3 regions of the Streptomyces sp. NBC_00075 genome follow, and region 2 is predicted to be linked to each of the others. Evidence: riboswitches for the same ligand, from Rfam matches in the RefSeq annotation. Region 2 holds a riboswitch; each other region holds the start of a gene.
What was found. Region 2 has a riboswitch for S-adenosylmethionine ahead of OG787_RS05070 (putative leader peptide). Riboswitches for the same ligand answer to the same signal wherever they lie in the genome.
Positions count from the first base shown of each region.

Region 1 (10,046 bases), 4.9 Mb from region 2:
GACCAGGCCGTCGGCCAGGGCGTCGATCGCGGCCTGCCAGATGTCGTGGGCGCGTGGGTCGCCCGCGTCCACCGCTCTGGCGCAGTCTGCCGCGTCCGCTTCCGGGGTTTCCGAGGCTGCCGCCCAGGCCTCGCTCACCGCCGACGCCGACGCGTACCGTTCCAGGCAGCCTCGCTGGCCGCACGGGCAGGGGGTGCCGCCGGGGCGTACGACGATGTGGCCGATCTCGCCCGCGAAGCCGTGTGCGCCCGCCTCCACCCGGCCGTCGACGCCGATCGCGCCCGCGATGCCGGTGCCCAGGGCGATGAAGAAGAAACGGTCGGCTCCCTGGCCCGCCCCGATCCGGCCCTCCGCCAAGCCGCCCGTGCGGACGTCGTGGCCCAGGGCGACCGGCAGGCCGAGCCGTTCGGTGAGCAGGGCGCGCAGGGGTACGTCACGCCAGCCGAGGTTCGCCGCGTAGACGGCGATGCCGTGGTCGGCGTCGACGATGCCGGGGACGGAGACCCCGGCGGCCACGGCGCTCTCGCCGAGGTGGGCGATGCCGTGGGCGCGCAGGTCGGCGGCGAAGTCGAGGATCGCCTCGACCACGGCATCGGGGCCGCGCTCGCGTCCGGTCGCACGGCGCGCCTGGTGCAGCAGGGCGCCGTCCGGCCCGATCAGGGCGGCTTTCATCGCGGTGCCGCCCACGTCGAGGGCGATGACATGTCTCACGGGGACAGTGTGGCCCGTCGACCCACAAGAGGTCTAGTCCACTCACGTAGTGTAGAGCTGGTAGCTCGAAGAAATAAATTGAACGTACCAATGAACACATCTGTGAACGTTCGGTCGGGGTTTGGGGTTGAAGCAGTGCAGCGGCACAGGACAGGCATGATCGCGGCGGCGTCCGCACTCGGGATGACGGCGGCCCTCGGGGGCTGCGGAGGCACCGGCTCGGGTGAGGTCACCCTGAAGCTGGTCGCCGCCGACTACGGCGACTCGGACGCCAACAGCTCCCAGAAGTACTGGGACGAGCTGGTCGCGGCGTACGAGGACGCCAACCCGGAGGTGAAGGTCGACGTCAGCGTCTACTCCTGGAACGACGTCGACCGCAAGGTCAAGGAGCTGGTCGCCGCCGGTGACGCACCCGACCTGGCGCAGATCGGCGCGTACGCCGACTACGCGGCCGAGGGCGACCTCTACCAGGCCGACGAGCTGCTCTCCATCCCGACGCAGGCCGACTTCGTCGCCCAGCTGGCCGACGCGGGCAAGGTCAAGCGCACCCAGTACGGCATGCCCTTCGCCGCCTCCACCCGCCTCCTCTTCTACAACAAGAAGCTCTTCACCGAGGCCGGCCTCACCCCGCCCACCACCTGGAGCGAGCTGGCCGCCGACGCCGCCGCGCTGAAGGACGCGGGCGTGAAGTACCCGTACGCCCTCCCGCTCGGGCCCGAGGAGGCGCAGGCCGAGACCCTCCAGTGGCTGCTCAGCGGCGGCGACGGCTACACCAGCGCCGTCGGCACGTACGGCATCGACTCCCCGCAGAACATCGAGACGTTCACCTGGCTCAAGGACGAACTCGTCGACAAGGGACTCACCGGTCCTATCGCCCCCGGCAAGCTCAACCGGGCCGACGCCTTCGCCGCGTTCGCGCGCGGGGAGGTCGGCATGCTCAACGGCCATCCCTCGCTGATGAAGACGGCGGTGGCGCAGGGCGTGGACGTCGGCATGGTGCCGATGCCGGGCGAGGAGAGGTCGACGCGGGCCGCGATGGGCGTCGCCGACTGGATGATGGCGTTCAAGCAGAACGGCCACCGGAGCGAGGCCGGCAAGTTCCTCGACTTCGTCTACGACGAGAAGAACGTGCTCGCCTTCTCCCGCAAGTACGACCTGCTGCCGGTCACCACCTCGGCCTCCGCGACGATGTCCGCCGCTGCCCAGGACCAGGACCTCGCCCCCTTCCTGGAGGAACTCCCGACCGCCCAGCTCTACCCGGTCGGCAAGACGTCCTGGGCGCAGGTCAGCGCGGACATCAAGAAGCGGATCGGTACGGCGTTCGCGGCGAACGGCAGCCCGGAAGCGGTCCTGACGACGCTTCAGGCGGAGGCCAACTCGGCGCAGAACGAGGCCGATACCGCCGAATAGGGCGGTGCGCGAAGGGCCGGGCGGCCGGGAAATGTTGCACGGCCGAAACGCCCGGGGCATTGGACCGGACCCGATGGTGCGGGAGGCTCTACGCGCGTCCACAGAGCGTGACGCGTGTGCCTCCCCGGGAGGGGTCTGCCGTGCGAGAAGTGTGGGGCGGGAGTCGTTGGCCGGTCTTCGCCGCCGTGACGGTTCTGAGTATGGGGTCCGTCCTGGTGCTGGGCGGCTGCGGCGGGAGCGGTGAGGGGTCCGGCGGGGTCACCCTCACCGTGGTCGCCACGAACTACGGCGACGACGTCGTCAAGAACTCGGAGTCGTACTGGAACCGGGTCGACACCGCCTTCGAGGCCGCCAACCCCGGCATCCGGCTCGACGTCAAGGTGTACGAGCCCGGCGAGGCCGAGACGCAGGTCGCCAAGATGGTCGCGGCCGGCGACCCGCCCGACATCGCGCAGATCGGCAACTACGCGGACTACGCCGCCGACGGCCTCCTCTACGCGGCCGACGACCTGCTCTCCATCCGCGTCCAGGGCAACTTCCTGCCCAACCTCGTCGACGCGGGCACCACGGACCGCACCCAGTACGGCCTGCCGTTCCTCGCCTCGACCCGCCTCCTCTACGTCAACAAGACCCTCTTCGCCGAGGCCGACCTCGAACCCCCCACCACATGGGCGGAGTTGAGGAACGCGGCGGAGGTCTTGAAGGACCGGGGCGTGAAATACCCGTACGCGCTCCCGCTCGGCCCCGAGGAGGCGCAGGCGGAGACCCTCCAGTGGCTGCTCGGCGGAGGCGGCGGCTACACGGGTGACACCGGCGAGTACGACATCGCCTCCGCCCGCAACGTCTCCACCCTCACCTGGCTGCGCGACCGCCTCGTGGGCGAGGGTCTGACCGGCCCGGTCCCACCCGACCGCCTCAACCGCGAGGCCGCGCTCCAGGCCTTCGTGGACGGCGAGGCGGGCATGGTCAGCGCGCCGGGCGCGCTCGTACGGGAGATCGCGCGGTCCGTCGACCCCGTGGCGTACGAGGCCGTCCCGATGCCGGGGCGTACGGCGGGCGTGACGGCGGCGACGGTCGGTACGTCGGACTGGATCGCCGCGTTCAAGGACGGCGGCCATGCCAAGGAGATCGGTACGTATCTCGACTTCCTGTACGAGGACAAGAACGTGGTGGATCTCGCGGGCACGTACCAGTTGCTGCCGGTGACGTCGTCGGCGTCCACGTCGATGCGGGCGAACAAGACGTACGAGGACCTGTGGGACGGCCTGGACGCGCTCGGCACCGCCCAGCTGTACCCGGTCGGCAAGCCGTCGTGGGCGGCCACGAGCCGGAACATCCAGAAGACGGTCGGTGGGGCTGTGGTGGGGGAGGGGGAGCCGGGGGAGGTGCTGGGGGCGATACAGCGGGCTGCGACGGTGGAGTAGCTCCGGGTGTCGGTGGTGGGGGCTACGGTTCTTTTCATGGACGACGGGAAGCGGCTGGGGCAGCGGGAGCAGGACATTCTCGCGCTGGAGCGGCGGGGGTTCGCGGGGCCGGGGGCGAAGGAGCGGGCGATACGGGAGGAGCTGGGGTTGGTGCCGGTGCGCTACTACCAGCTGCTGAACGCGCTGCTGGACGATGAGCGGGCGCTGGCGTGTGATCCGGTGACGGTGAATCGGTTGCGGAGGGTGCGGGAGGGGCGGCGGGGTGAGCGGTAGGGGGTGCCGGGTTGTTTTCGCCCCCGCCGCCCCTACCCGTCCCATCCCTGGGGGCTGCGCCCCCAGACCCCCCTTTGTCCTCAAACGCCGGACGGGCTGAAATACCAACTCCGGCCGGGGCTTGATCTTTTAGCCCGTCCGGCGTTTGAGGACGAGGGGGGTCTGGGGGCGCAGCCCCCAGGGATGGGAACGGGTAGGGGCGGCGGGGGCGAGAAAGATAGGGTCGGGCCATGGACTCGCTGCCTACGCCCGTGACGCAGGCCGGTCGTGAGGGGCTGGACGCCATTCTCCGGCGTCCCACCGGCGCCGTCGTCGTCCTCGACTTCGACGGGACCCTCGCTCCGATCGTCGCCGACCCCGAGCAGGCCCGCGCCCACCCCCGAACACTCGACGCCCTCTCCACCCTCGCCCCCCACATCGCCGCCGTCGCCGTCCTCACCGGCCGCCCCGCCGCCGTCGCCGTCCGACTCGGCGGCCTCGAACACCTCACGGTCCTCGGCCACTACGGCACGGAACGCTGGGACGCCGCCACCGGCAAGGTCACCGCCCCCGCCCCCCACCCCGGCGTCGCCGCCGTCCGCGCCGAACTCCCCGGGTTCCTCGAACGCCACGGCGCCTCGCAGGGCACCTGGGTCGAGGAGAAGGGGCGGGCCGTCGCCGTCCACACCCGGCGTGCAGCGGACCCGCAGGCCGCCTTCGAGGCCCTGCGCGAACCCCTCGCCGACCTCGCCACCCGCCACGGCCTCATCGTCGAACCCGGCCGCCTCGTACTGGAACTGCGCCCACCCGGCATGGACAAGGGCGTCGCCCTCCAGGAGTACGTCCGCGAGACCGGCGCCACCTCGGTCCTCTACGCCGGCGACGACCTCGGCGACCTCCCGGCGTTCGCGGCGGTGGAGAAGCTCCGCCAGAACGGCATCCCGGGGCTACTGGTGTGCAGCGGCAACAGCACCGAGGAGGTCACGGAACTGGTCGAGCGCGCCGACCTCGTCGTCGACGGGCCCGCCGGTGTCGTACAGCTGCTCCACACCCTCGGGCAGACCCTCACTCGCCGTTGAGCGCGTTCAGCTGGTCCAGGAACCACTGGGCCGGCGGCAGTGCCGTCGCCGCCGCTGCCAGGCGTTTCGTGCGTTCCGCCCGTTCCCCCGACCCCATGTTCAGCGCCTCCTCCAGAGCCCGGGCCGTCTCGACCACGTCGTACGGGTTCACGACGATCGCGTCCTCGCCCAGTTCCTCGTACGCCCCCGCCTCCCGCGACAGCACCAGCGCGCACCCCTCGTCGGAGACCACCGGGATCTCCTTGGCGACGAGGTTCATGCCGTCGCGGATGGGGTTGACCAGGGCCACGTCGGCCAGGCGGTAGGCCGCCAGGGAGCGGGCGAAGTCGTCCTTCACGTGGAGGACGACCGGGGTCCAGGTCGGGGTGCCGTACGTCGCGTTGATGTCGTCCGCGACCCTCTGCACCTCCGCCGTGTAGTCGCGGTAGACCGCCAGGTCCTGGCGGGAGGGGTACGCGAACGCCACGTGGACGACCCGTTCGCGCCACTCCGGGCGGTCCTCCAGCAGCTGTCGGTACGCCAGCAGGCCCCGCACGATGTTCTTCGACAGCTCGGTGCGGTCGACCCGGACGATGGTCTTCCGGTCGCTCCCGCCGATCTCCTCGCGCAGCGCCGCCATCCGGTCCGCCACGTCCGGCTCGTGTGCACGCCTGCGCAGGAAATCCGCGTCCGCGCCCAGGCCGTGCACCCCGATCAGGGTGTCGCCGAGGCCGCCTACCAGGTCAGTGCAGCAGGCCGTGAACGCTTCCGCCCAGCGTTGGGTGAGGAAGCCCAGGCGGTCCGCGCCGAGCATGCCGCGCAGGAGCTGTGCGGAGATGTCGTACGGCAGCATCCGGAAGTAGTCCGCCGGTGCCCACGGCGTGTGCGAGAAGTGGCCGATGCGGAGGTCCGGGCGGAGGGCGCGCAGCATCCCGGGGACCAGGCACAGGTGGTAGTCCTGGACCACCACCGACGCGCCCTCGGCCGCCTCCTTCGCCAGTGCCTCCGCGAACGCGCGGTTGTAGGCCTCGTACGACGCCCACTGGCGCCGGAACTCCGCGTCGAAGACCGGCTCCAGCGGGGTCTGGTACAGCATGTGGTTCACGAACCAGAGCACCGAGTTGGCGATGCCGTTGTACGCGTCCGCGTGGACGTCGGCCGGGATCGCGAGCATGCGCACGCCCGGCTCGCCCTCGCCGCGCCGTACCGCCTCGCGGTCGCCGTCGCCGAGGGCCGAGCAGACCCACAGGGCATCCGCGTCCGGGCCGATCGCCGACAGGCCGGAGACCAGCCCGCCACCGCCGCGCCGGGCGTGCAGCGAGCCGTCCTCGCGGACCTCGTACGTGACCGGGCCGCGGTTGGACGCGACCAGTACCCGGTAGTCGCCCGGACTGTCCTGTGCACCCTGCGTTGAAGCCATACGCCTCAACCTAGCCCGGCCCGGAAACAATCAAACGTACACACGTACGCCTCAGCCGTATACAAGCCCGCCGCGAGCCTTCCGGTGGCCCTGCACCGGCCTTACGCGACCTTCCTCCGCGCGTACTCCGCGATGTCCGCCATCGGCGGGCGTTCCTCCGTGTCCACCGAGTACGTACGTGGCTCGAAACCGTCCTCCCCGCGTTCGAACTGGGTGATCGCGGGACGGATGAGGTGGCCTCGGGCCAGGCGGAGCTGGGCGGTGCGGTAGATCGCGGCGGACATCCGGCCCAGGGCCTGACCGTCCTGGTGGCGGTGCTTGCGCACGCCCACGTCGACCTGGGCCAGCGCGTCGAGGCCGACCAGGTGGAGGGCGTCGATCAGCATGCCCAGCTCCACGCCGTACCCGACGGGGAACGGGAGCTGTTCGAGGAGCGAGCGGCGGGCCGCGTACTCACCGCCGAGCGGCTGGACGAAACCGGCCAGCTGCGGCCAGTGCATGTTCAGGAGGGGGCGGGCCATCAGTTCGGTGACGCGTCCGCCCTGGCCTGCTGCCTGGCCCAGCGGGCGGTCGTACATCGCCTTGACGAGGTCGACGCCGGGGTCGGTGAGCAGCGGGCCCACGATCCCGGAGACGAAGTCCGACGAGAACTCCTTCAGGTCGGCGTCGATGAAGCAGACGATGTCCCCGCTGGTGACCAGGAGCGAGCGCCACAGCACCTCGCCCTTGCCCGGTACCGCCGGGATGCGCGGCAGGATGTCGTCGCGGTGGACGACCCGGGCGCCCGCGGCGGCGGCCACCTCGGAGGTGCGGTCGGTCGAGCCCGAGTCGATGACGACGATCTCGTCGACGAGGGGGACCTTCAGCATCAGGTCGCGGCGGATGACGGCGACGATCTCACCGACCGTCGCCTCTTCGTTGAGCGCGGGCAGGACGACACTCACCGTGGCGTTCGAGGAACGCTTCGCGGCGATCAGCTTCTTGAGCGGGCGGTCACCAACGGACCAGGAGCGCGTGCTCAGCCAGCGCTCGACGTTCTCCAGCACGTGCGGCTCTCCCTTGCGTTCTCATGGGAAGCGCGTGATTCGCATCTCGCGGTTCGGACGGCTCCCACCACCATCCAAGCCTTCGGTTACAGTCTTGAACAACGCGGATGACCATCGCATGTCCGAGGTCGTCGGTGTTCACAACCTCACAACTTCATACCGCTCATCCAGAGGGGCAGAGGGATACGGCCCGATGAAGCCCCGGCAACCCTCCAGCCGGTCTTGTCGCATGTCATGCGCGAGGCTGCCGGCTCGGGAAGGTGCCAAATCCGTCTCATGGCGAGATGCGCCATGAGGAAGATGAGGAGAAAGGGCCTCCGCCTCCATGGCTGCGCAAACTGTCGAGAGCACCACGACGACCAGCAACGACTCCGTAGACCTCGGTCCCGCCACCGCGCTTTCCTGCCGTGAGTGCGGTCACCGCGTCCCGCTCGGCCCGGTCTTCGCCTGCGAGGAGTGTTTCGGCCCGCTGGAGATCGCCTACGACTTCTCCTCGTACGACACCGAGGAACTCCGCAAGCGTATCGAAGCGGGACCCGCGAACATCTGGCGCTACGCGCCGCTGCTGCCCGTCCCCGCGGACGTGGCGACCAAGCCCAACATCAACCCCGGCTGGACCAAGCTCGTCCAGGCCGACAACCTGGCCCGCGAGCTGGGCGTCGACGCCGGCAAGCTGTTCGTGAAGGACGACTCCGGCAACCCGACGCACTCCTTCAAGGACCGGGTCGTCGCCCAGGCCATCGAGGCCGCCCGGGTCTTCGGCTTCACCACCCTCTCCTGCTCCTCCACGGGCAACCTGGCCGGTGCCGTCGGCGCCGCCGCCGCCCGCGCCGGCTTCCGCTCCTGCGTGTTCATCCCGCACGACCTGGAGCAGGGCAAGGTCGTCATGGCCGCGGTGTACGGCGGTGAGCTGGTCGGCATCGAGGGCAACTACGACGACGTGAACCGCTTCTGCTCCGAGCTGATCGGGGACCCGGCCGGCGAGGGCTGGGGCTTCGTCAACGTCAACCTGCGCCCGTACTACGCGGAGGGCAGCAAGACCCTGGCGTACGAGATCTGCGAGCAGCTCGGCTGGCGGCTGCCCGACCAGCTGGTGATCCCGATCGCCTCCGGGTCGCAGCTCACGAAGATCGACAAGGGGCTCCAGGAGCTGATCAAGCTCGGGCTCGTCGAGGACAGGCCGTACAAGATCTTCGGTGCGCAGGCGGAGGGGTGCTCGCCGGTGTCCGTGGCGTACAAGGCCGGGCACGACGTCGTACTGCCGCAGAAGCCGAACACGATCGCGAAGTCGCTGGCGATCGGGAATCCCGCGGACGGGCCGTACGTGCTGGATATCGCGCGGCGGACGGGTGGGGCTGTCGAGGACGTCAACGACGAGCAGGTCGTCGACGCGATTCGGCTGCTTGCGCGGACCGAGGGGATCTTTGCGGAGACCGCCGGTGGGGTGACTGTGGGTGTGGCGAAGAAGCTGATCGAGAATGGGTTGCTGGACCCGACCCTCACGACCGTCGTGCTCAACACCGGTGACGGGCTCAAGACGTTGGACGCTGTGGCCGACACCGGGCTCACTGCGACGATTCGGCCCAGTCTTGAGTCGTTCCGGGAAGCTGGGCTTGCTTCCTAAGAGGTAGAGGTCGTTGTTCGTCTGCGGGCCTGTGGGGGCTGGTCGCGCAGTTCCCCGCGCCCCTTCGGGGCGCTCCACCTGACCGGAGGTTCCATCGTGAGCGTCAAAGTCCGCATCCCCACCATCCTGCGTACCTACACCGGTGGGCAGGCCGAGGTGACCGCCGAGGGCGGGACCCTTGCCGAGGTGATCGCTGATCTGGAGAAGAACCACACGGGGATCGCCGCCCGGGTGCTCGACGACCAGGGCAAGCTGCGGCGGTTCGTCAACGTGTACGTCAATGACGACGACGTCCGGTTCGAGCAGGGGCTGGAGACGGCGACGCCGGACGGTGCGGGTGTGTCGATCATCCCGGCGGTCGCCGGAGGCTGATCGGCTGATCAAGGGTTCGATACCCACCAGTAGTAACCGTCGGTAACTTTGATTACCGAGAGTTCATCGAATTGCCCCCTCCGTGAGAGAAGCGGAGGGGGCAATTCTGTATGGTTGAGCGGGGTACAGTTGGGGAAGCCGCACCACTTCGCCTGCCGCACGAGTATGAATTCCTGCCGCGCACCCATTGAGAAGTAGCCAAAGTGTGCAGGCCTTTTGCGTTTTTTGCTCCCTTTGTGGGGCCCGACTTGCCCTGAATTCGCGTGAATTCTCCGCATATTCCATGACCTGGTGTGCCCGGATTTCTCGTCCGATTGACCTGTTGCAGAGGGCAGTTGGACAGATACATTCGGCCGCGGTCGACGCGTTCCGGCGCACACTCCCACCGGTTGGGGGGGTGAGGTCTGACCCGGATCCGCGAAGTGCGGATCCGTGCAAGGGCCAGTAATAGGGGAGTTAGGCATGGCTCAGGGCACCGTCAAGTGGTTCAACGCGGAGAAGGGGTACGGCTTCATCGCGGTCGACGGTGGTGCGGATGTTTTCGTCCACTACAGCGCGATTCAGATGGACGGCTACCGCACCCTCGAGGAAGGTCAGCGGGTCGATTTCGAGATCTCGCAGGGCCAGAAGGGGCCGCAGGCGGACATGGTCCGTCTGGCGACCAGCTGAAGCACGCGCCGGCGCACCGCAGCGACGTTCTTCTTCCTTCATCGAAGGATTCGAAGGGCT
Region 1 is NZ_CP108243.1:6,075,972-6,086,017, forward strand. It holds gene OG787_RS26490 (ROK family protein) at 1-711, opposite strand, end outside; gene OG787_RS26495 (extracellular solute-binding protein) at 868-2,121, shown strand; gene OG787_RS26500 (extracellular solute-binding protein) at 2,322-3,545, shown strand; gene OG787_RS26505 (DUF3263 domain-containing protein) at 3,582-3,818, shown strand; gene otsB (trehalose-phosphatase) at 4,049-4,876, shown strand; gene OG787_RS26515 (trehalose-6-phosphate synthase) at 4,863-6,275, opposite strand; gene OG787_RS26520 (glucosyl-3-phosphoglycerate synthase) at 6,377-7,321, opposite strand; SAM riboswitch class I at 7,482-7,628, shown strand; gene thrC (threonine synthase) at 7,647-8,945, shown strand; gene OG787_RS26530 (MoaD/ThiS family protein) at 9,042-9,317, shown strand; gene OG787_RS26535 (cold-shock protein) at 9,780-9,986, shown strand.
Region 1: another riboswitch for S-adenosylmethionine. It lies ahead of thrC (threonine synthase); the one in region 2 lies ahead of OG787_RS05070 (putative leader peptide).

Region 2 (10,046 bases):
GCGGCGAGCGGCGGCAGCACGATGGCGGCGACGTCGCTCATCATGTGCGCCTGGCTGGCGATCAGCGCCACCGCGTACGGGAGCACCGGGCGCGGCACTCTCGCCAGGGTGGCCCGCATCACGGTCTCCAGCAGGCCGGTCTTCTCCGCGAGCCCGACCACCATGATCAGCACCAGGACGGCGCCGATCGGCGGGAACGTGGCGAAGTTGACGATGAGGTTCTCCACCAGCCAGCGCACACCGTCGCCGCTGAAGAGCCCGGTGATGTGCTTGGTCTCGTCGGTGCCGGGCACCTTGACGGACACGCCGGCCAGTTCGAGGCCGGTGGAGACGGCGGCCAGCAGCAGGAAGAGGCCGGCGAAGAGGACGATCGGGTTGGGCAGGGCGTTGCCCACCCGCTCGATGAGGGAGAGCACCCGGTCGAGGCCGCTCGGCCGGCCGGTCTCCGGGGACTTGCTGTCCGGTGCTGGGAGGTCGGTCAGTGAGGACATCACGGTTGCCTTCCGGTCGGGGCGGCTGGGAGCGGGAGGTCGAGCAGGTCCTTGCGTACGACGCCGTCCTGGACGACGCAGACGATGCGGGCGGGATCGCCGAGGACGCCGATGTCGGTGAGCGGGTCGCCGTCGCAGAGGATCAGGTCGGCTGTGCGGCCGGCGGTCAGGGTGCCCAACCGGTCGGCCACGCCGAGGAGCTCGGCGGAGGTACGGGTCCCGGCGACGATGGCGTCCATCGGGTCCATGCCGAGGTCCACCAGGTAGCTGAGTTCCATCAGGTTCACGCCGTGCGGGCCGACGGCGGCGTCGGTGCCGAGCGCGATCCGGGCACCGTACTCGATGGCGCGGGCGATGTTCTCCTTGGTCAGCCCGGACCAGCGGACCTTCTTCTGGTAGTGGTAGTCGGGCATCGTGTCCTTGTTGATGCCGGCGTAGACGGTGGACAGCGTCGGCACGACGAAGGTGCCCTGCTCGCCCGCCATGTACAAGGCCTGCTCGTCGAGCCCGTAGCCGTGCTCGATGCTGGTCACCCCGCCCCGCAGCGCGTTCAGGATGCCCGCGTTGCCCTGGGCGTGGGCGGCGACCGGCTTGCCGCCGTGGCGCCGCGCCTCGTCGACGACGGCCCGGATCTCCTCCTCCAGGAGGCCCTCGTCGTCGGGCTGGTCGTAGGGGCTGCCCATACCGCCGGTGGCGCAGATCTTCACCAGGTCGGCGCCCTCGCGCAGCACCCGGCGCACGGCGAGCCGGGCCTCGTCCGCCGTGTCGGCGATCTCGGACATCCCGGCGCTGAGGTCGGTGCCGTCGGGCAGCCGTACGTCGGCGTGGCCACCGGTGTGGCTGATGATCCGTACGGCCGTGTGCAACCGTGGACCGACGATCCGGCCGGTCTCGACAGCGGTACGGTAGCCCGCACTCAGCCCGCCCAGGTCGCGGGCGCTGGTGATGCCCGCGTCGAGGGTCTGGCGCAGCCGCCCGGCGGTGTCCAGGGTGACCAGGACGGGGTCGAGTTCGGCGCGGCGGCCGGGCGGGGAGCCCTGCGCGTAGGCGAGGTGGACATGGCAGTCGAAGAAGCCGGGCAGTACGGTACGGCCGCCCGCGTCGATCTCGCGGACCGGGGAAGCATTCTCGGAAGCCGGGGGCGCCGTCGCGGCGGGTCCGGCGTAGGTGAGGGTTCCCTCCGCGTCGACGGCGACGACGGCGTCGTCCACGGGGGCCGCGCCGGTGCCGTCGATGAGCCGGGCATGGTGGATCCGCAGGGCGGTGCGGGGTGCCTCGGGGGTCGTGGCATTCGTCATCGGATGCGGTCACTCCTCTGTTGTCGGGGACTGCCGGAAGCGGTCCGGGCCGGTCGGGGTCAGGAGAAGGGAGTGTGGGATGCGCGGAAGTACTCCGGGTCACCACGCAGATTTCACGTCCGATTCCCCGGGTGTGCGCAGGGATGTGCCGCCCATGGGGGTGCAGGATTCCGCCACCGTGGAGGCCGACGGACTCGACGAGCTGGACCGGGGTGTCGTGCACGCCCTACAGATCCATCCCAGGGCGCCCTGGAAGCTGGTCGGTGAGGTGCTCGGGGTCAACCCGGTGACGGCGGCCCGCCGTTGGCACCGGCTGACCGAGGCGGGGCTGGCGTGGGTGACCGCATACCCCCGGCTGTCCAACTCGCGGATCGTGGTGACCGCCGTGGTCGAGGTGGACACCGAGCCGGGCACCGCTCCGGACGTGGCTCGGGCCCTCGCGGCGGATCCGGCGGTGACGAACATCAAGCTCACGGCGGGCGGCCGGGACCTGGTGGCCTCGGTGGTGACCCGGAGCCTGGACGAACTGGCGCACCTCACCACGCTGTTGTTCCAGCGGACACCCGGGGTACGGGCGACCCGCACCCATGTGTCGACCGGCCTCCCGACCGAGGGCAGCCGGTGGCGGCTGCGCAGCCTGGACGCCGTCCAGAGCGCCCGTATCGAGGCGGCCCTGCCCCCGCCGTGCCGGCCCGCGGACGAGGCCGGCTGGGACGCCCTGGACGCCCACCTGCTCGAACTGCTCAGCACGGACGGCCGGTTGTCCCTGCGGGACCTGTCGGCGGCGACGGACACCAGCCTCACCACGGTCCGCCGCAGACTCCAGTCGCTGCTCACCTCACGCCTGAGCCTGCGTTGCGATCTGGCCCGGCCGCTGTCGGGCTGGCCGCTGTCCGCCGTGTACTTCGCCTCCGTACCGGGTCAGTTCGTGGCGGAGACCAGCAGGGCGCTGTCCGGGGTGCGCGAGGTCCGCTCGTGCGCGATCACCGCGGGCCCGCACAACCTGGTGATCGACGTGTGGCTGCGGGACCTGCACGACGTGCACGACTTCGAGGCCCATCTGTCCCGGCAGTTGCCGCGTCTCACGGTCGACGACCGCTCGGTGGTGCTGCGGACGGTCAAGCACATGGGGCGGCTGCTGGACCGGGAGGGGCGGTGCGTGGGGGTGGTGCCCCTGCGGCATCCGCAGGGGTGACGCTCCGCTGGGTGCCAGTCGGTGTTGTCGGTTCGCTGCGGCGGCGTTGTGGCTGGTCGCGCCCACGCGGCGGAGCCGCATATCGATACAGCCCCGCGCCCCTTTGGGGCGCCGACAGCGCGGGTCGGGAGTCGTCCCGGCCCGCGCTGTGGTGTGTTCGGTCGGCTCGGTCAGCCGAGGAGCTTGCTTGCCAGGGTCGCCGCGTTGTACGAGCCCCAGCCGGTGGTGAAGTCCCAGCCGGTGGCGGCGGAGTAGGCGCCGTTGCTGCCGCTGGTGATGTCGTGGAAGCCGGTGCCGCTCGCCGAGTAGAGGGCGGGGTTGGCGAAGCCGAGGTTGGCCTCGCCGGCCGCCGCGGCCTGCTGGTTGTAGAGGGCCGCGAAGGCCGCCCACTCCGGCGCCGCCGCGCTCGTACCGCCCACCGAGGACCAGGAGCCCTGGGAGTAGATCGAGACGCCGGGGCTGGGGTTGGCGTGCGCCGAGACGTCCGGGACCTGGCGGTAGCCGCCGCCCGCGCTCTTCTGGACGGCCGTCTGCCAGCTGGGGATCTTGAAGACGGAGGACTTGCCGCCACCGCCGCCGGACCAGGCCACCTCCTTGCTGAAGGCGTTGGCGGAGGTCACGGTCAGCTTGGTGCCGCCGACGCCGGTCACGTACGGGTCGCTGGCCGGGTAGTCGACGGAGGTGCCGCCGTCGCCCGCGTCGTCGGAGCCGTCGTCGCCGGAGGCCGCGTAGAAGCCGAGGCCCTGGGCGGCGCCCGCCTTGAAGACGGCGTCCACTGCGTTGATGTTGGAGGTGGTGCGGGCGCTCTCGGCGGCGCCCCAGCTGATCGACGTGGTCGGGATGCCGCTGTCGACGATGGCCTGGTACGTGTCGACCTCGCCGGCGTCGGAGTTGGGGCCCTCGAAGACGGTGACGTTCGCCTTGGGGGCGATGGCGTGCAGGACCTCGATGTCCAGCTCGACCTCGACCTGGCCGTCGCCGAGCGCGCCCGAGCCGCCGTCCACCTTGGACACGGTCGGGGTGGGCGAGCCCAGGCTGTAGTTGGTGTCGTACTTGGTGATGTTGGACTGCTGGAAGCCGTCGAACTCCAGCAGCGCGATCTTCTGGCCGCTGCCGGTGTAGGTGCCGGAGACGTTGTAGCCGCCCTTGAGCTGGGCCGGGGTGTAGCCGCCGCCCGGGCCGTTGCGGGGCGCGACACGGGACGTCGACTGGTGGTGCAGCTGGACGCGGTTGTTGAGGCCCGCCACATCACTGACCAGGGCGGCGACCGAGGACGGCAGGGTCGGCGCGGCGTCGTTGGCGTAGAAGGAACGTCCGGACGCCGTGTCCTTCCAGGTCGACAGCTTGGTGCCGAAGGCCTTCTCCAGCTGGGCGGCCGTGCCGCTGGCGTCGACGAGCAGGTTGCCCGAGTGGACCTTGCCGACGGTCAGGCCCTGCGCGCGGAGGTAGTCCTTGACCTGCTCGACCTCGGCGTCGGTCCGGCCGAAGCGGGCCGCGAACTGGCTCTTCGTCAGATAGTGGCCGTAGGAACTCGACTTGGGATCGCTGACCTTGGCGACGAAGGTGTCGAGCGCCTTGGCGTTTCTGGGGGTGAGGCTGATCGCCACCGCTATGCGCTTCCCGGCGGCGACCTTGCCGGTGCGGGTCGCGTGGATGTTCAGGCCCTTGAGGACGTCTCCGGTGACGGCCGCCCGAGTCGCGTGCGGCTGCGCGATGTTCGCCGCGTAGGCGGTGGGGACGGCTGCGGCGAGCAGGACCGGTGCGGCGACCAGTCCGAGCAGTTTCAGACGTGACTTCACTGACGTCCTCCGAGGAGTGGGGGGTGGCTGTCCCAGAAGCGGAACGGCTTCACCGTAGGAACGGCGGCCCCTCCCCCATAAGCGGGGGAACCCTTGCTCTCCGTGTTAACTGCGCATGTCACGTCAACGGCGTGTGTCGGGTGTGCGGGACATTCGGATCCGCCCGGGCTGACTCACCGTCACTCCCTGTGTCACGGGGGTCACTTGGTCGTCGTCGCCGTATCCCACGGCGGCCCCGGAGGCGAGGACGGCGACCGCCATCGCGTGCGCGAGCGCGGTGCGTGAACGGACGCCGAGCTTGCGGTAGACCCGCGAGAGGGCGCCCTCCACCGTCTTGACGCTGATGAACAGCCGTGCGGCGACTTCCCTGTTGGTGGCCCCGCCGCCGACGAGTTCGGCGATCCTGGCCTCCGTGGGGGTGAGTTCGGGGCCGCCGGCCTCACCGGCGCGGTCCCCGGCGTCCAGCCGCACCAGCTCGTCCCGGGCGCGTGCCGCGAGGGGAGCGGCGCCGATCCGGGTCGCGGTCTCCGCCGCCTCGCGCAGGACCGTCCGCGCCGCGCTCCGGTGCCGTGCGCGGCGCTCGACCGTGCCGAGGGCGATCAGGGCGCGCACCAGCTCGACGGGCAACGGGAGCCGACGCAGCCGGTCCACGGCGGTACGCAGCCGCAGCGCCCCCTCCTTCGCCCGGCCGAGTGCCGCCTCCCGCAGCCCCTCCGCCCGGTCCAGAGCCGCCAGTACGCTCCCGGGCGCATCGCGGGACACCCGCGTACGGGCATCCTGGAGGACGGCTCCGGCCGCGTCCGTCTCGCCCAGGACGACCAGGGCCTCGGCCAGGTCGGCGTACCAGTGCAGCAGCGGCGGGTCGGCCGCGCACATCGCCTCACCCAGCCGCTTGACGCGTTGCAGTGTCTCGACGGCGGCAGCGGCACCCCGTGGGTCGCCGTCGAGCAGCTGGGCCTGGCCGAGCACCGCCAGCGCGCGCAGCAGGAACAGCCGGTCGCCGTCCGCCTCGGAGGCCCGTACCGCCTGTTCGGCGAGGCGCCGGGCCTCCTCCGCGGTGCCGCCGGCGGTCGCCGCGAGCGCCGCCGCGTACAGGGCGGGCGCGGTCTGGACGCCCGTCCCGGTCAGGGTGCGCGAGCAGCGGGCGGCGGTGCGCAGCGCCTCCCCGCAGTGCCCGGCGCGCACCTGGATACGGGTCAGCGCGACCAGGGTCGCCACGGTCTCCTCGACCCCGGCGAACGCGCCGATCTCCGCGAGGAGCCGGGTGACACGCTCCCCGGCCTCGACGACCCTGTCGGAGTCGAGGGCGAGGATCGCACGCATCCGGATCAGTCCCCAGCTGTCCGGGCCGGCGTCGGCGCCGCCGGCCAGGGCGAGCGCCTCCTCCAGGGCCGCGTCGGCGGCGACCGGTTCGCCGGCCAGGGACAGCACCCGGGCGAGGGTGGCGAGGGCCCCGATCCTGGTGTCCGTGTCACCGACCGACCGCCCCTGCCGGGCGGCGCGCCGGGCATGCCGGGCCGCGTCCGCCAACTCCCCGCACAGCAGCCCCCGTACGGCCGCCCAGTAGTGCAGCCAGGCCTCCGCCTCCGGGTCGCCGGCCGCGTCCCGCAGGCCCTCCTCGATCAGGTCACGGGTGCCCTCCAGCGCCTGCCCGGCATTGCGCAGCAGGATCACCCGGGCCCGGGCCCGCCGCCGCGCGGAGCCCGACCCGGCGAGGACGGTTCGGGCCGCCCGGGCGGCCTCCTCCGACAGCCCGCCGTCGCAGGCGTATTCGGCGGCGGCGAGCAGCCGGTCGGCGCGCTCCTCGGGGCGGTCGGCGGGAGTACGCAGGGCGGCGAGCCCGGCGAGTTCGAAGGCGGCGTCGGGGGTGCCGTCGCGGCGTACGGCCTCGGCCGCCGACATCAGTGTGCGGGCGGTGGTCTCGTCCTCGTACGGGTGGGCGAGGGCAAGATGGCGGGCCTGTTCCACGGGCTCGGTGGCGGCGCGGGCCAGGAGGGCGTGCGCCTCGCGGCGCCCGTGTTCCGGTGCGTCGGCGTAGACGGCGGCCCGGAGCAGCGGATGCCGGAACCGTACGGTGCCGTGGGCGTCGGCCTCCGCGACGCCGATGCGTTCGGCCGCCGCGAGATCGGCGGCGGGGTCGGGGAGTCCGGCGGCGCGCAGGAGGGTGAGGGTGGCATGGGCGGCGGCGCTCGTGACGAGGAGGGTGTGCTGAGCCGGCTGCGGCAACGAGCGTGTCCGGTCGAGGAGTCGGTCGCGGAGTCTTCGGGGTACGGGCAGTGGCCGGCCGAAGGGCACCGGGTCGCGCGGGGCGGCTCGCGCCAACTCCTGTGCGTACGACGGGTTTCCGGCGGCGGTGTCCTGGATCGCCCGCAGGACGCCCGGCGGTGGTTCGGCGCCGACGGTGGTGCGCACGAGGTGGGCCACCTCGTCGTCGCCGAGCGGTGGCACGGGGAGTTCGACGGTGTCCGGCGGGCAGCAGCGCAGCCGTTCGGGCTGCTCGCCCTCGGCCACCCGCTCGGTGGCCACCATCCGGATGCCGAGGCCCTCGACCCGGCGTACGGCGAAGGCGAGGACCTCGGCGGTCGGCTCGTCGAGCCACTGGAGACCGTCGACGACCAGCAGGACAGGGCCTGCGGCGGCGAGGGCGCGCAGCACTTCGAGGACGGCGACACGCACCGCGAGAAGGCTCCGGCCGTCGGTGGGTTCGCGGCCGAGGAGCAGGGCCGCCCGCAGTGCCGCCCGGGGTTCGGACGGCAGTGCCTCCAGGCAGCCCTCCGGCACCCGGGCGAACAGGTCGACGAGACCGCCGAACGGGAGCCGGACGTCCTCCGGGGCGGGCGAGCAGTACAGCACTGTTCCCGGCGCGGACGTCATGAGGGCGGCCACGAGCGTGGACCTGCCGATGCCCTCGGGGCCGTGGAGGAGCACTCCGTGACGCTCCGTCAAAACCGCCCGGGCGGTGTCGAGCAGCTCGCGTCGACCGCTCACCGGCGGTACACCCGTGGCGGTCGCCCACGCCCGGCCCCGGAGCCGGGGGCGGGGCCGTCGGCTCGTCGGGGGCGGGGCGCGGGGCACTGGATCATGTGCTCATGACAGCCCTGGTGGATTCGGCTTGTCAATGCGGTCACCGCGGCGGTGCCGTCGGCAACAGCGGCTCGGTCGCCTGGAGTTCCGCCTCGCGCGGGGCACGGAGGAGGTTCGTCCCCCGCGCTGTCCCGGCACGTGAGACGGACCGCCTTCCCGCGCAGGATGCCCCTTTCCGGCATTGACGTACGACAAGACCGCTCCGTACGATCGCGTCCGGCATTGAGTGTCAGCGTCAAGCCCTGGCTCGCTGACCGGCAACCCTCCCGCGCGGTGGGGTGCTCCAGGTGAAAGCCCGGCGGGATCACCGACGATTCCCGCAAGCGCGTGGCCCCTCGACCGGGGCCGGAGATCAGGGAGGACCGGTATGCGGCACAGCGGTGACCTGCCTGCCTCCTTCGCCGACGCCACGCCCTTCTCCCGGCTCTCGCGCCGACGCCACATCGATCTGAAGCGCTCCACCAGCTGCCTCTGTCGATCCTGACGAGCCCGGCCCGCGCCGGTTGACGTCCGTCACCGGCCGGCGCCTCTGCGCGCTTTCCCCCTGCCACCGCTCCCGGTGTCGCCTCCCCCTGACCACATGTCTGTACAGCGCTCCCCCGCGGCCGGTGTCGAGCCGGCCGGGGCCGCACACCCATGCACGGCCGTGCCTCGCACGGCACCCCGTGCCTGGTGATACGAGTAGGAGAAACCCTCCGTGACAGCACTCCCGGATTCCAGACTCTCCCGTCGGGCGCCCCTGGCCGCCCTGCTGACCGCCAGTGTTCTGCTGACCGCCTGCGGGTCGGGCGGTGACGACACCAGCGGCGGAAGCGGCCGGCCGAAGTCCGGGGGCACCCTGACCTTCGCGGTGGGTTCCGACGCCGGCTGCGTGGACCCGCAGCAGTCCGGCAGCAACGAAAGCATCTACTCGGTACGCCAGACCGTGGACTCCCTCACCGACCAGGACCCCGAGACCGGCAAGATCGTGCCGTGGCTCGCCAAGAACTGGGACATCAACGCCGACGCGACACAGTTCACGTTCCATCTGCGGTCGGGCGTCACCTTCAGCGACGGGTCGAAGCTGACCGCGCAGGTCGTCAAGGACAACTTCGACGCGGTGCCGAAGCTCGGCGCGCTGGGCAGTCTCCCCCAGGGTTATCTGAGCAGCGTCGAGAGCACCACCGTGGTGGACCCGCTCACCGTCAAGGTCACCTTCAAGGAGCCCAACGCCCAGTTCCTGCAAGCGACTTCGACCCACTCGCTGGGCATCGAGTCGTCGGCGAGCGTGAAGAGGTCCCCGCAGCAGAAGTGCAGCGAGGGCGCGATCGGGTCCGGGCCGTTCGTGCTGAAGCAGTATGTGCAGAACCAGTCGATCACCCTGGTCAAGCGCACCGGGTACGACTGGGGCTCCGCGCTGTGGTCCAAGAAGGGCGAGGCCTATCTGGACAAGCTGGTGTTCAAGGTCGTGCCCGAGGCGGGGGTGCGGGCCGGCAGTCTCCAGTCCGGGCAGGTGGACGCGATCAGCAGCGTCGGCAGGGCCAACGAGGCGGCGCTCGGGGGCGGTCAGGTCACGCTGCTGCGCCGGGCGAACCCCGGTGTGGTGTTCGGCCTGGGGGTCAACAACTCGCGGCCGGTGCTGAAGGACGCGAAGGTGCGGCAGGCGATCCTGGCCGCCGTCGACCGCAAGCAGATAGCCGACACCGTCTTCCCGACCGGCACCCGGCCGGCGACCAGCGTCCTGGCGCACACGACGCCCGACTACACGGACCTCTCCGCCGACCTCGCCTTCGACGCGGCCAAGGCCAAGTCCCTGCTGGACGAGGCCGGTTGGAAGACGGGCAGCGACGGCATCCGCGCCAAGGACGGCAAGAAGCTGAGCCTGACCATCGCCTGGTTCCCCAACGCCGCCACCAACCAGCCCGCGCTGGAGCTGGTCCAGCAGCAGCTGAAGGACGTCGGGATCGACGTGGTGCTCAAGCAGGGCCAGGTCAGCCAGTTCGCCACCACGCTCCAGGGCGGCGACTTCGACCTGGTGTGGAGCAACGTGACCCGCGCCGACCCCGACATCCTGCGCAGCTCCTTCTCCAGCAAGCTGGCCAACTTCTACCGTCTGCCCGCCAGTTCGCTCGACACGACGCTGGCCGGGCAGGCCGCGACCACGGACGCCACCGAGCGACAGCAGCTGGTGACCGAGGCG
Region 2 is NZ_CP108243.1:1,126,920-1,136,965, forward strand. It holds gene OG787_RS05045 (AbgT family transporter) at 1-491, opposite strand, end outside; gene OG787_RS05050 (amidohydrolase family protein) at 491-1,789, opposite strand; gene OG787_RS05055 (Lrp/AsnC family transcriptional regulator) at 1,944-2,984, shown strand; gene OG787_RS05060 (protease pro-enzyme activation domain-containing protein) at 3,155-4,783, opposite strand; gene OG787_RS05065 (AAA family ATPase) at 4,907-7,771, opposite strand; SAM riboswitch class IV at 8,086-8,199, shown strand; gene OG787_RS05070 (putative leader peptide) at 8,235-8,351, shown strand; gene OG787_RS05075 (ABC transporter substrate-binding protein) at 8,565-10,046, shown strand, end outside.

Region 3 (10,046 bases), 7.3 Mb from region 2:
TTGCCGAAGTCCCCGAGCACCCCGTACGCCTCGGGATTGACGATGACCCGGTCCGCCGGTGCCTTCGCCGAGCCGCCCACCTCCCCCGTGGTGACGGCCGCGATGCCCCGGTACGACGAGGCCGGTGACCCCAGCAGGCCCGCCATGCCCTCCAGCGACTTCGGTACGAGGACCACGACCCGTCTCGTCCAGGCCCGGCCCCACGCCTCCGTCACCGCGGGCACGGCCCGGTCGGCGAGCCCCGCGTACCGGCGCAGGGACTCCGTCGACTGCCCGACCCCGAGGACGAGGCTGTGCGTGCCGTGCACGGACTGCACGGTCCCCTGGTCCCACAGCTGCTGGCCGGTCTTCCGCGCGGGCTCGTCGGTGTCGACGTACCACCGGCCGCCGTCCCGTTCGGTGAGAGTCAGCGTGCGGCCGACCTTCACGGGTGCCTTGTCGATGCCCTCGACGCGGTAGCTCAGCTCCACGTCGGCGGTCGCCGCCTCGCCGTCGGTGCGGTGCAGGGCGGTCAGCCGGTACGACCAGGCCGCCAGCGGGAGCGCGCGCAGCCGGGTGAACTCCCCCGGCGCACCGGTCCGCGCGTACGCCGGTCCGTCACCGGCCAGGACGGCCGCGGCCCGCCGGTCCAGCAGCCGTCGTACGTCGGCCGAGGCGGTGTCGGAGTTCGAGGAGCCGCCGCCGCACGCCATGAGAGCGACGAGCGAGCCCAGGACCAGCCAGAGCGCCATGCCCCGGACCCGCCACACATCCCACGCCCGCCTTCGACCAGCCACGCCGACGATCGTACGGGCCGATTGTCGGGAAAGGGGAAGCTCAGACCCTCGTGACCGACGACACCGGCATCATGCCCACCGGGTCGTACCGCACCGGCGCGCCCGGATAGGGGGCGTGGATCACCTGGCCGTTGCCCACGTACATCCCGACGTGGCTGGCGTCGGACCGGTAGGTGACCAGGTCACCGGGCTGGGCCTGGGAGAGCGGGACCTGCTGTCCGGCGTACCGCTGGGCCTGCGAGGTGCGCGGCAGGGAGACCCCGGCCTGCGCGTACGACCACTGCATGAGGCCCGAGCAGTCGAAGCCGGAGGGCCCGCTGGAGCCCCAGATGTAGGGGCTGCCGAGTGCCGCCCGGGCCGCGGCGACGGCGGTCGCCGCACGGCCGTTCGGTGCGGCGGCGTTCCCGGGGTCGGGCAGGTCTGCGCGGTCGGAACGGGAGGCCCGGTCGTAGGCGGCGCGGTCGGCGGACGGCAGGGAGTTGAGCAGCGCCCGCGCCTTGGCCAGCTTCCGCTCGACGGTCCGCTTGTGCGTGGCGACCGCCTTGCGGCTCTTGTCGAGTTCGGTGAGCTTGCCGGTCGCCTCGGAGCGCTCCTGGGCGAGTTCCCGCATGGCCGCCTGGAGTTCCCGCAGCTCACCGGCCTGGTGGACGCTGATCCGGTCGAGCGCGGCGGCCTTCTCCAGGTACTCGTCCGGGTCGTCGGAGAACAGCAGGGCGAGCGAGGGGTCCATGCCCCCGGCCCGGTACTGGGCACCCGCGAGCGAACCGAGCGCCTCCCGCATGGTGTTGATGCTCTCCTGCTGCCGGGCGATCCGGTCCTGCGCCCGGGTCACCTGCTCGCGCAGCGCGTCGGCGCGTTCGTCGGCCCGGTTGTAGGACTCGGTGGCCTTCTCGGCCTCCGTGTAGAGCCGGTCCACCTCGGCCCGGGTGTTGTCGCCCGGTGCGGCGACGGCCGACGGCACGGCGGCGCCGAAGGCGGCCGCGGCGGCGGACAGCACGGTGAGAACGGTGCCCGCGGCGGCGGCGCCCCGGTCGAACCCGGACGGTGCAAGGCGGCGATGGAACCCCACGAGAAGCCGCACTCCTTCCGCTGGCGGACGCTGACGTTCCCCCGGTGTTTGGGGGCGCGGCAGACAGTAGCCGTGCGACTACGCGTGGGCCAAAGACCTCGACGGCCACACACAGTCACGCCCCGCCTATGACGCAGGTCATCGGCGGGGCGCGGGGTCAGCGAAGGGTGTCGGGATTCGCCCGTTCGGGCGTCAACGTGTCCTGATCTTGAACAGACCCGGAAGGAGTACGACGATCCGATCCGGCGAAGAGCAGATCAGATCCGTACGCCGAACTGGAAGGGCATGTTGTCGATCGACTCGTACCGCACGACCGTGCCGGTGCGCGGCGCGTGCAGGACCTGGCCGTTGCCGGCGTAGAAGCCGACGTGGTGGTGGTCGCTGTAGAAGATGACCAGGTCGCCGACCTGGAGATCGCTCTGCGAGTAGATGCGCGTACCCGCGTTGGCCTGGTCCTGCGAGGTCCGGGGGATGGTGATGCCGGCCTGGGCGAACGACCACGAGGTGAAGCCCGAGCAGTCGAAGGAGTTGGGGCCCGAGGCGCTGTAGACGTACGGCGAGCCGATCTTGCTCTGCGCGGCGGCGTACGCGGACCCCGCACGGCCCGTGACGGCAGTCGAGCCGTCGAGAGCGGAGCGCGCGCTGGCCCGGCTGGCGCGGTCGTCGGCCGCCGCGAGGGCCGCCTTCTCCGCAGCCGTCATCGAGTTGAGCAGCTTCTGCGCCTCGGCGAGCTTGCTCTGGACTTCCTTCTTCTTCTTGGCCAGCTCGGTGCGGGTGTCCGCGAGGTCCTCGAGCTTCTCGGTGGCCTCGGAGCGCTGCTGGGCGAGCGCGCGCTGCTTCTCCGTGACCTTCTTGAGCGTCTCGACCTGCTGACTGCTCAGCTGGTCCATCGTGGACGCCTTGTCGAGGTAGTCGTCCGGGTCGGCGGAGAGGAAGAGCTGCACGGAGGGGTCGATGCTGCCGGTGCGGTACTGGGCGGCGGCGGCGAGTCCGAGGCTGTCGCGCAGCTCGTTGAGCTCTTCCTGGCCGCGGGCGACGTTGTCCTGGAGGGTGGAGATCTCCTTCTCCAGCCTGTCCTGCTTCTCCTCGGCCCCGTTGAGCTTCTCGCTGGCCTGCTCGGTCTGCTCGTAGAGCTTGTCGACCTTGGCCTTGACCTCGTCCTTGCTCGGCTTCTCGCTCGGAGCGGCGTTGGCGGCGTTGGCACTGAGGGCCATGGCGGCAGCTGCGGCGGTGGTGAGCACGGTCACGCGGGTGCGGCTCGGCTGCTTCGGTCGACGATGGGACGCCACGGAGGCGAACTCCTTCTTCTCCCGCCGTCACTCCCATTGAGTGATCACCCGAGCGGAGGTTCGAGGCCTGACCCTAGTGACCACCCTGTGATCACTTCAAATCCTCCCATGAAAAATGTTTGTCACACGTGCATTCTTTACACACAACTCACGTCAGGTAACGCTCGTTTGACACTACGTTGCGTGACAGTTCCGCCAATTCGGGCATTCAGCACGTATGTTGCGGACCGCCGTCAGCCGCGTGAGAAGCGCTTCAGCAGCACCGCCGAAGCCACCGGCCGCGCCCCCGCCTTGGCGATCCCGTCGGCCACCTCGCGGTCCGTCGAGACGACGATGACCGGCCTCCCCGGCGGCTCCGCGCGCACCAGCTGACGGATCAACTCGTCGGCGGTGACACCGGCCTTGGAGAACAGCACCCTGACCCCGCGCGGCGGCGCCAGCAGCACCGGAGCGGCCAGTTCGGCCCCGTCGAAGACACAGGTGACCTCGGCGCCGGTCTGCGCGGCGAGCTGCGAGAGCTGCCCGAGCAGCCTCAACCGCTGCTTCTCCAGGGGCATCTGGGGATAGCCGGTCTTGGTGACGTTGTAGCCGTCGACGACCAGATGGGCCTGCGGCAGCGCGAGAAGCTGGTCGAGAATGGCAGGGTCGTTCTCGGACAGGGCCCGCGCGGCGATGTCTTTCGGGGTCATTCGTCCCGGTTCGACCGCGTCCACGGTCTCGGCCGGCCGCACCGAGACCGGCGGCAGCGCCAGCTCCCGCCGCAGCCCCTGAGCCGCGTCGAGTACGGTGTCGAGCAGCAGCCGTACGCGCATGTCCTCGACGCTCCGCCCCTCCCGGGCGGCGCGTCTGCTGGCCTCGAGGGCCGCCTCGACCTCCACGAGCCGCCCCTTGAGCCGCCGGGCCTCGCTCTCGGCCGCGGAGACCTGGGCGTGCTCCTCGGTCCGTACGGCGTCGATCTCGGCGTGCACCTTGCGCAGGGCGGCCTCGCCGCGCTTGACGTCACTGAGGGCGGCGCGCAGCTTGCGGTGAAGCGATTCGGATTCCTTCTTCGCCGACTCCAGCTCCGTACGCAGCCGCTCGTTCTCGGTACGGGTGAGGTCGCGGGCGGCGCTCAGTTCCTCGCGCAGCCGCTCCAGCTCGGCCCGGCTCTCCTCGTCGGCGCGCTCGGCGTCGGCCCGCTGCGCCTCCTCGCCGGCCGCGGTGACGAGCTTCACCCAGCCCGTGGGCCGCAGCACATAGGCCGCGGCGGCCACGTCCAGCGGATCGGCGGCCGGGGGCGGCGAACCTGCGTCGAGAGCGCCCGCCAGCTCCGCCTGCGCCTCCCGCAGCTTCTCCCCGATGCGCTGCCGGAACAAGGTGTCGGTCTCCAAGGCGGCAGCCATGGCATTACCGGCGAACTTGGCCCGCCGATTGGGCGCGAACCGCGCGTACTGCCGCAACTGGGCGGGCAGTTCGGCAACGGTGAGCCCACCGAACCCATCGGACACGATCTGTACGACGCGCCTGCGCACGCCGTCGGGCAGCGGGCGGTCGAGCACCTCGGCGGCGCCGTCGCCCGGCCCCCCGCCTGTGGTCTCCACCATCCGTCACCCCAGCCCATTCCTGTGCGGGGCCCGCTCCCTGTCAGGAGCCGGCGCCCGGCCTGTCCACGAGTTCCACCTGATCCACGGCGTTGCACCAGCGGCAGCGCACCGACTCGATGGTCTCACTGACCACCTCGCGCTCCTCCACGTTCGGTGCTCCGGCGAGGTCCAGGTGCACGTACTCCACCACCTTGGAGGAGCGGGTCACGTCGAATCGCGTGAGGTTGCCGCACAGAGCACAGCGCCACCGGGTCGTCTCGGTCGGCAGAGGAACCGTCATCGTGGATATGTTCGCTTTCCTTCTAGTGTCCGTGCTGGCCAGTTTCCCTGGAGCGTGTGGCTCGTAACCCTAAGGCCTGGCGGGTACCCACCGCCCGTCCGTCCACAGCGGCGAGGCGATCTGCACGGTTCGATCCCCTTACGTCATGCTCTGTAGCCATGATCGGCAAGTTCGAGAAGTGGCGTACGCCGGCCCGGTCGGCGCCGGTGACGTACGGCCTGATCGCCGTGTGCTGTCTGCTCTTCGTCATCGGCCCCGCCTCGGGCCTCAACCCCGGCTACGGCACCGGGGACGCCCTCCTCGCCGCCCAGCGCGCCTACTTCCGCCGCTGGGGCGTGGTCCCCGCCGACCTCTTCACGGGCGCCCCGCGCGCCACCCTCACCCCGGCCACCGCCCTCTTCGTGCACGGCAGCTGGGTCCACCTGCTGGGCAACATGCTCTTCCTCTACGTCTTCGGCGCGATGACCGAGGAACGCCTCGGCCACCTGGAGTTCGCCCTCTTCTACCTGGGCTGCGGCTACCTCGCCCTGCTCGGCTACGCCGCCGCCAACGCCGACTCGCAGCAGACGCTGGTGGGGGCGTCCGGTGCGATCTCGGCGATCCTGGGCGCGTTCCTGTACCTGTTCCCCGGCGCCCGTGTCACAAGCCTCTTCCCGTTCCTCTTCTTCCTCCCCCTACGCTTCCCGGCCTGGCTGACCCTCCCCTTCTGGGCGACCCTCCAGTGGGTGGCGGCGGGGAGGGCGTCGTCGGGCCCCGGGGTGGCGTACCTGGCGCACGTGGTGGGCTTCGGCCTGGGCTTCGTCTACGCGTGGGTGAGATATCGCGGTGCGACTAAAGTGAGGGCCCCAGTGAAGGCGCCCGAGGGAGAGAACCAGCCGTGATCACCGCGATCGTGCTCATCAAGACCAGCGTGGACCGGATCCCCGAGATCGCGGAGAGGATCGCCGCGCTGGAAAGCGTGAGCGAGGTCTTCTCCGTCACCGGCACGTACGACTTGATCGCGATGGTCCGCGTCAAGGCCCACGAGGACCTGGCGGAGATCATCCCGGGCAGCATCAGCAAGATCCCGGGCGTAGAGGCAACGGACACCCACGTGGCATTCCGCACGTACTCCCAGCACGACCTGGAGGCAGCGTTCGCCATCGGCCTGGACGGCTGACTTTTCCAGCCCGGGCCAGCACTCTCAGCCCGTCCGGCGTTTGAGGACGAGCGCGTTCAGCGCGACAAGGGGGGTCTGGGGGCGCAGCCCCCAGTGGGGGTCCCCCCTCTGGGGGAGGGACGGGTAGGGGCGACGGGGGCGATCAAACCGCCGGAACGCACCGCCCGTCCTCAGTCCGGTACTGCCACCGAGCCCCGTCCCGCACAAGCTCCTTCACCGCACCCACGAACCGCTCGACATGCTCGTCCGGCGTACCGGCCCCGAAGCTGACCCGGATCGCGTTCAGCGACTTCTCGCCGGGCGCCGCCTCAGGCGCCCCGCACTCCCCCTGCGTCTGCGGGTCACTCCCCAGCAGCGTCCGCACCAGCGGATGCGCACAGAACAACCCGTCCCGCACCCCGATCCCGTACTCCGCCGACAGCGCCGCCGCGAAGTGCGAACTGTTCCACCCCTCGACGACGAACGAGATGACCCCGACACGCGGAGCATCGTCGCCGAACAGCGAGAGCACCCTGACCTCGGGCACCTCCGCCAGCCCCGCCCGCACGGTGTCGATCAGGTACTGCTCCCGGGCCACCAGCGAATCGAAGCCGGCCTCGGTGAGGGCCTTGCAGGCGGCGGCGATCGAGTAGGCGCCGATCACGTTCGGCGACCCCGCCTCGTGCCGCGCGGCGCTGTCGTGCCACTCCACGTCCACTCCCCCGTCCGCACGCCGCGTGACCTTACGGCTGGCGCCACCCCCGGCGAGGTACGGGTCGGCCGCGCGCAGCCAGTCGGCACGTCCGGCAAGGACACCCGAGCCGAAGGGCGCGTACAGCTTGTGCCCGGAGAAGGCGACCCAGTCGACGTCCAGGTCCTGAACGGAAACGGGGTGGTGCGGGGCGAGCTGGGCGGCGTCCAGGACGATCCGGGCGCCGTGCGCGTGGGCGACGGCGGCCAGCTCCCGTACGGGCCACAGCTCACCGGTGACGTTCGAGGCGCCGGTGACGCAGACGAGCGCCGGGCCCTGACCCTCTTCAATGGACGCAGTGCGGGCGGCGAGGGCCTCCTCCAGCGTGGCCACGGCCTGCTGCGGGGTGCGCGGGGCGTTGAGGTAGGTGACCTGGGCGTCCTTCCAGGGCAGCAGCGAGGCGTGGTGCTCGGTCTCGAAGACGAAGACCTGGCAGCCGTCGGGGAGGGCGGCGGCGAGCAGGTTGAGGGAGTCGGTGGTGGACCGGGTGAAGATCAGCTGGTCGTCGGCCCGGCAGTCCAGGAACTCCGTGACCGTCCGGCGGGCGTTCTCGAAGAGGTCCGTCGACAGCTGGGAGAGATAGCCGGCCCCCCGGTGCACGCTGCCGTAGTAGGGCGCGTACGCCGCCACGTCGTCCCAGACCCGCTGGAGCGCGGGCGCGCTGGCCGCGTAGTCGAGCGCCGCGTAGGTGACCTCGCCGCCGGTGACGAGCGGGACGGTGACATCACGGCCGAGAACGGGCAGCGGTGCACAAGTGGTCTGGGCGATGGCAACGGTGGAGACAGACACGACGAACTCCTCGACGACCAGGACCCCTGGTTTCGTGAGGGATCCGCGCTTGCCGTGAGCCTTGCTGCTCACGGCCTGGTCTTCATCCCGGGGCACCCCGCCACGGACGGAGGGTTGCCGGACAGTCGGCCGGGGCCTCATGACTGTCACTCATGACCTGGTGCAGAAAATACGTGAAGTGATCGACGCCCCGCAACCCGTGTCCGGATCGCGGGACGCCCATCGGCACGGAACTACTTGTTGCTGGCCGCCACCCAGCGCTCCAGCGTCCGCTTGGCCGCACCCGAGTCGATCGACTCGGCGGCCTTCTCCATACCGGCCCGGAGCTGCTCGGCGAGCGGTCCCCCCGTCGGGTCCAAGGCCACGAGCGCCGCCGCCGAGTTCAGCAGTACGGCATCACGTACAGGCCCGGTCTCACCGTCCAGCAGGCGCAGCGCGACCTCCGCGTTGTGCCCGGGGTCGCCGCCGCGCAGCGCCTCCACCGGCACCAGTTCGAGTCCGGCGTCGCGCGGGTCGAAGGTCTCCTCGGTGACCTTGCCGTCCCGGACGATCCAGACATGGGAGGTGGCCGTGGTCGTCAGCTCGTCGAGGCCGTCGTCACCGCGGAAGACGAGGGAGGAGTTGCCTCTCTCGGCGAAGACACCGGCGACGATCGGCGCCATCAGCGGGTCGGCGACACCCACCGCCTGGGCCTTGACCTTCGCCGGGTTGGTCAGCGGACCGAGGGCGTTGAACACCGTACGGATGCCCAACTGGCCGCGGGCGGCGCCCGCGTGACGCAGCGCCGGGTGGAACTTGATGGCGAAGCAGAAGGTGATGCCGGCCTCCTCGGCCACCTCGGCGACCCGCTGCGGGGTCAGGTCGAGGTTGACGCCGAGCTTGCCCAGGACGTCCGAGGAGCCCGACGCCGACGAGGCCGCCCGGTTGCCGTGCTTGACGACCTTGGCGCCGGTGCCGGCCACGACGAGCGAGGACATCGTGGAGATGTTCACCGTCTTCGCGCCGTCGCCGCCCGTGCCGACGATGTCGACGGTCCGCCCGGACACCTCGATGACGTTCGCGTGCTCGTACATCGCCCGGACCAGGCCGGTGATCTCCTCCACCGTCTCGCCCTTGGCCCGCAGCGCCACCACGAACCCGGCGATCTGCGCGTCGGTCGCCTCGCCCCGCATGATCTGGTCCATCGCCCAGGCCGTGGCGTCGGCGCTCTGGTCCCGGCCGTACAGCAGGGCGTTCAGCACCTCGGGCCAGGAACGGCCCGCCGCGGTGTCGCCTCCTGCGGGGGTCACAGCGCTCATAAGGCCGCTCCAGGGTGTCGTACGAGAGGAGAACTCTCGACAGTCAGAAAGTGTGCTCCCACCCTATCCAGCCAGGAGCACGGCGAAGGGCCCCGTCCGGTGATCGGACGGGGCCCTTCGACTGTGTGGCGAAGCGAGGGGATCAGTGGTGGCCGTGGCCGCTCGTGATCTCCTTGTACTCCTCGGCGGTCGGCTTGGCGATCTGGCCGTCCTCGCCGTAGTACGACTTGCTGAGCTTGGCCCGCAGCTTCTCCGGGCCCTTCACCTTGCGCTCGACACCGTTCTCGTCGACCGTCGCGCCGATCGCGGCCGGCTCGTACTGCTCGTGAGCCGTGAGCGTGTGCAGGGCCTCCTGGCTGAGCGGCTCGTGCACCTCGATGAACTCACCGTGCGGCAGGCGCTTGATGATGCCCGACTCGCGGCCGTGCAGCACCTTGTCCTTGTCGCGGCGCTGGAGGCCGAGGCAGATCCGCTTGGTGGCGATGAACGCGAGGACCGGGGCGACGAAGAACGCGATGCGTACGAACCAGGTGATCGCGTTGATCGACAGATGGAAGTGGGTGGCCCAGAGGTCGTTCCCACCACCGATCAGCAGCACCATGTACCAGGTGATCCACGCGACACCGAAGGCCGTACGGGTCGGCGCGTTGCGCGGGCGGTCCAGGATGTGGTGCTCGCTCTTGTCGCCGGTGACCCAGGACTCGATGAACGGGTAGACCGCGATCGCGACCAGGACCAGCGGGAAGATGATCAGCGGGATGAACACACCCAGGACGAGTGTGTGACCCCAGGCGTTGATCTCCCAGCCCGGCATGACACGGATCAGACCCTCGGAGAAGCCCATGTACCAGTCGGGCTGGGCGCCGGTGGACACCTGGTCCGGGCGGTAGGGGCCCATGGTCCAGATCGGGTTGATCGAGGCGATCGCCGCGATGACCGCGATGACACCGAAGACCAGGAAGAAGAAGCCTCCGGCCTTCGCCATGTAGACCGGCAGCAGCGGCATGCCGACGACGTTGTTGTTCGTCTTTCCGGGGCCCGCGAACTGCGTGTGCTTGTGGTAGAAGACCAGG
Region 3 is NZ_CP108243.1:8,402,382-8,412,427, reverse strand. It holds gene OG787_RS36845 (hypothetical protein) at 1-776, opposite strand, end outside; gene OG787_RS36840 (NlpC/P60 family protein) at 817-1,845, opposite strand; gene OG787_RS36835 (NlpC/P60 family protein) at 2,103-3,134, opposite strand; gene OG787_RS36830 (NYN domain-containing protein) at 3,368-4,717, opposite strand; gene OG787_RS36825 (hypothetical protein) at 4,758-4,997, opposite strand; gene OG787_RS36820 (rhomboid family intramembrane serine protease) at 5,156-5,878, shown strand; gene OG787_RS36815 (Lrp/AsnC family transcriptional regulator) at 5,875-6,156, shown strand; gene OG787_RS36810 (aminotransferase class V-fold PLP-dependent enzyme) at 6,299-7,675, opposite strand; SAM riboswitch class IV at 7,716-7,833, opposite strand; gene trpD (anthranilate phosphoribosyltransferase) at 7,909-8,973, opposite strand; gene OG787_RS36800 (cytochrome bc complex cytochrome b subunit) at 9,116-10,046, opposite strand, start outside.
Region 3: another riboswitch for S-adenosylmethionine. It lies ahead of OG787_RS36810 (aminotransferase class V-fold PLP-dependent enzyme); the one in region 2 lies ahead of OG787_RS05070 (putative leader peptide).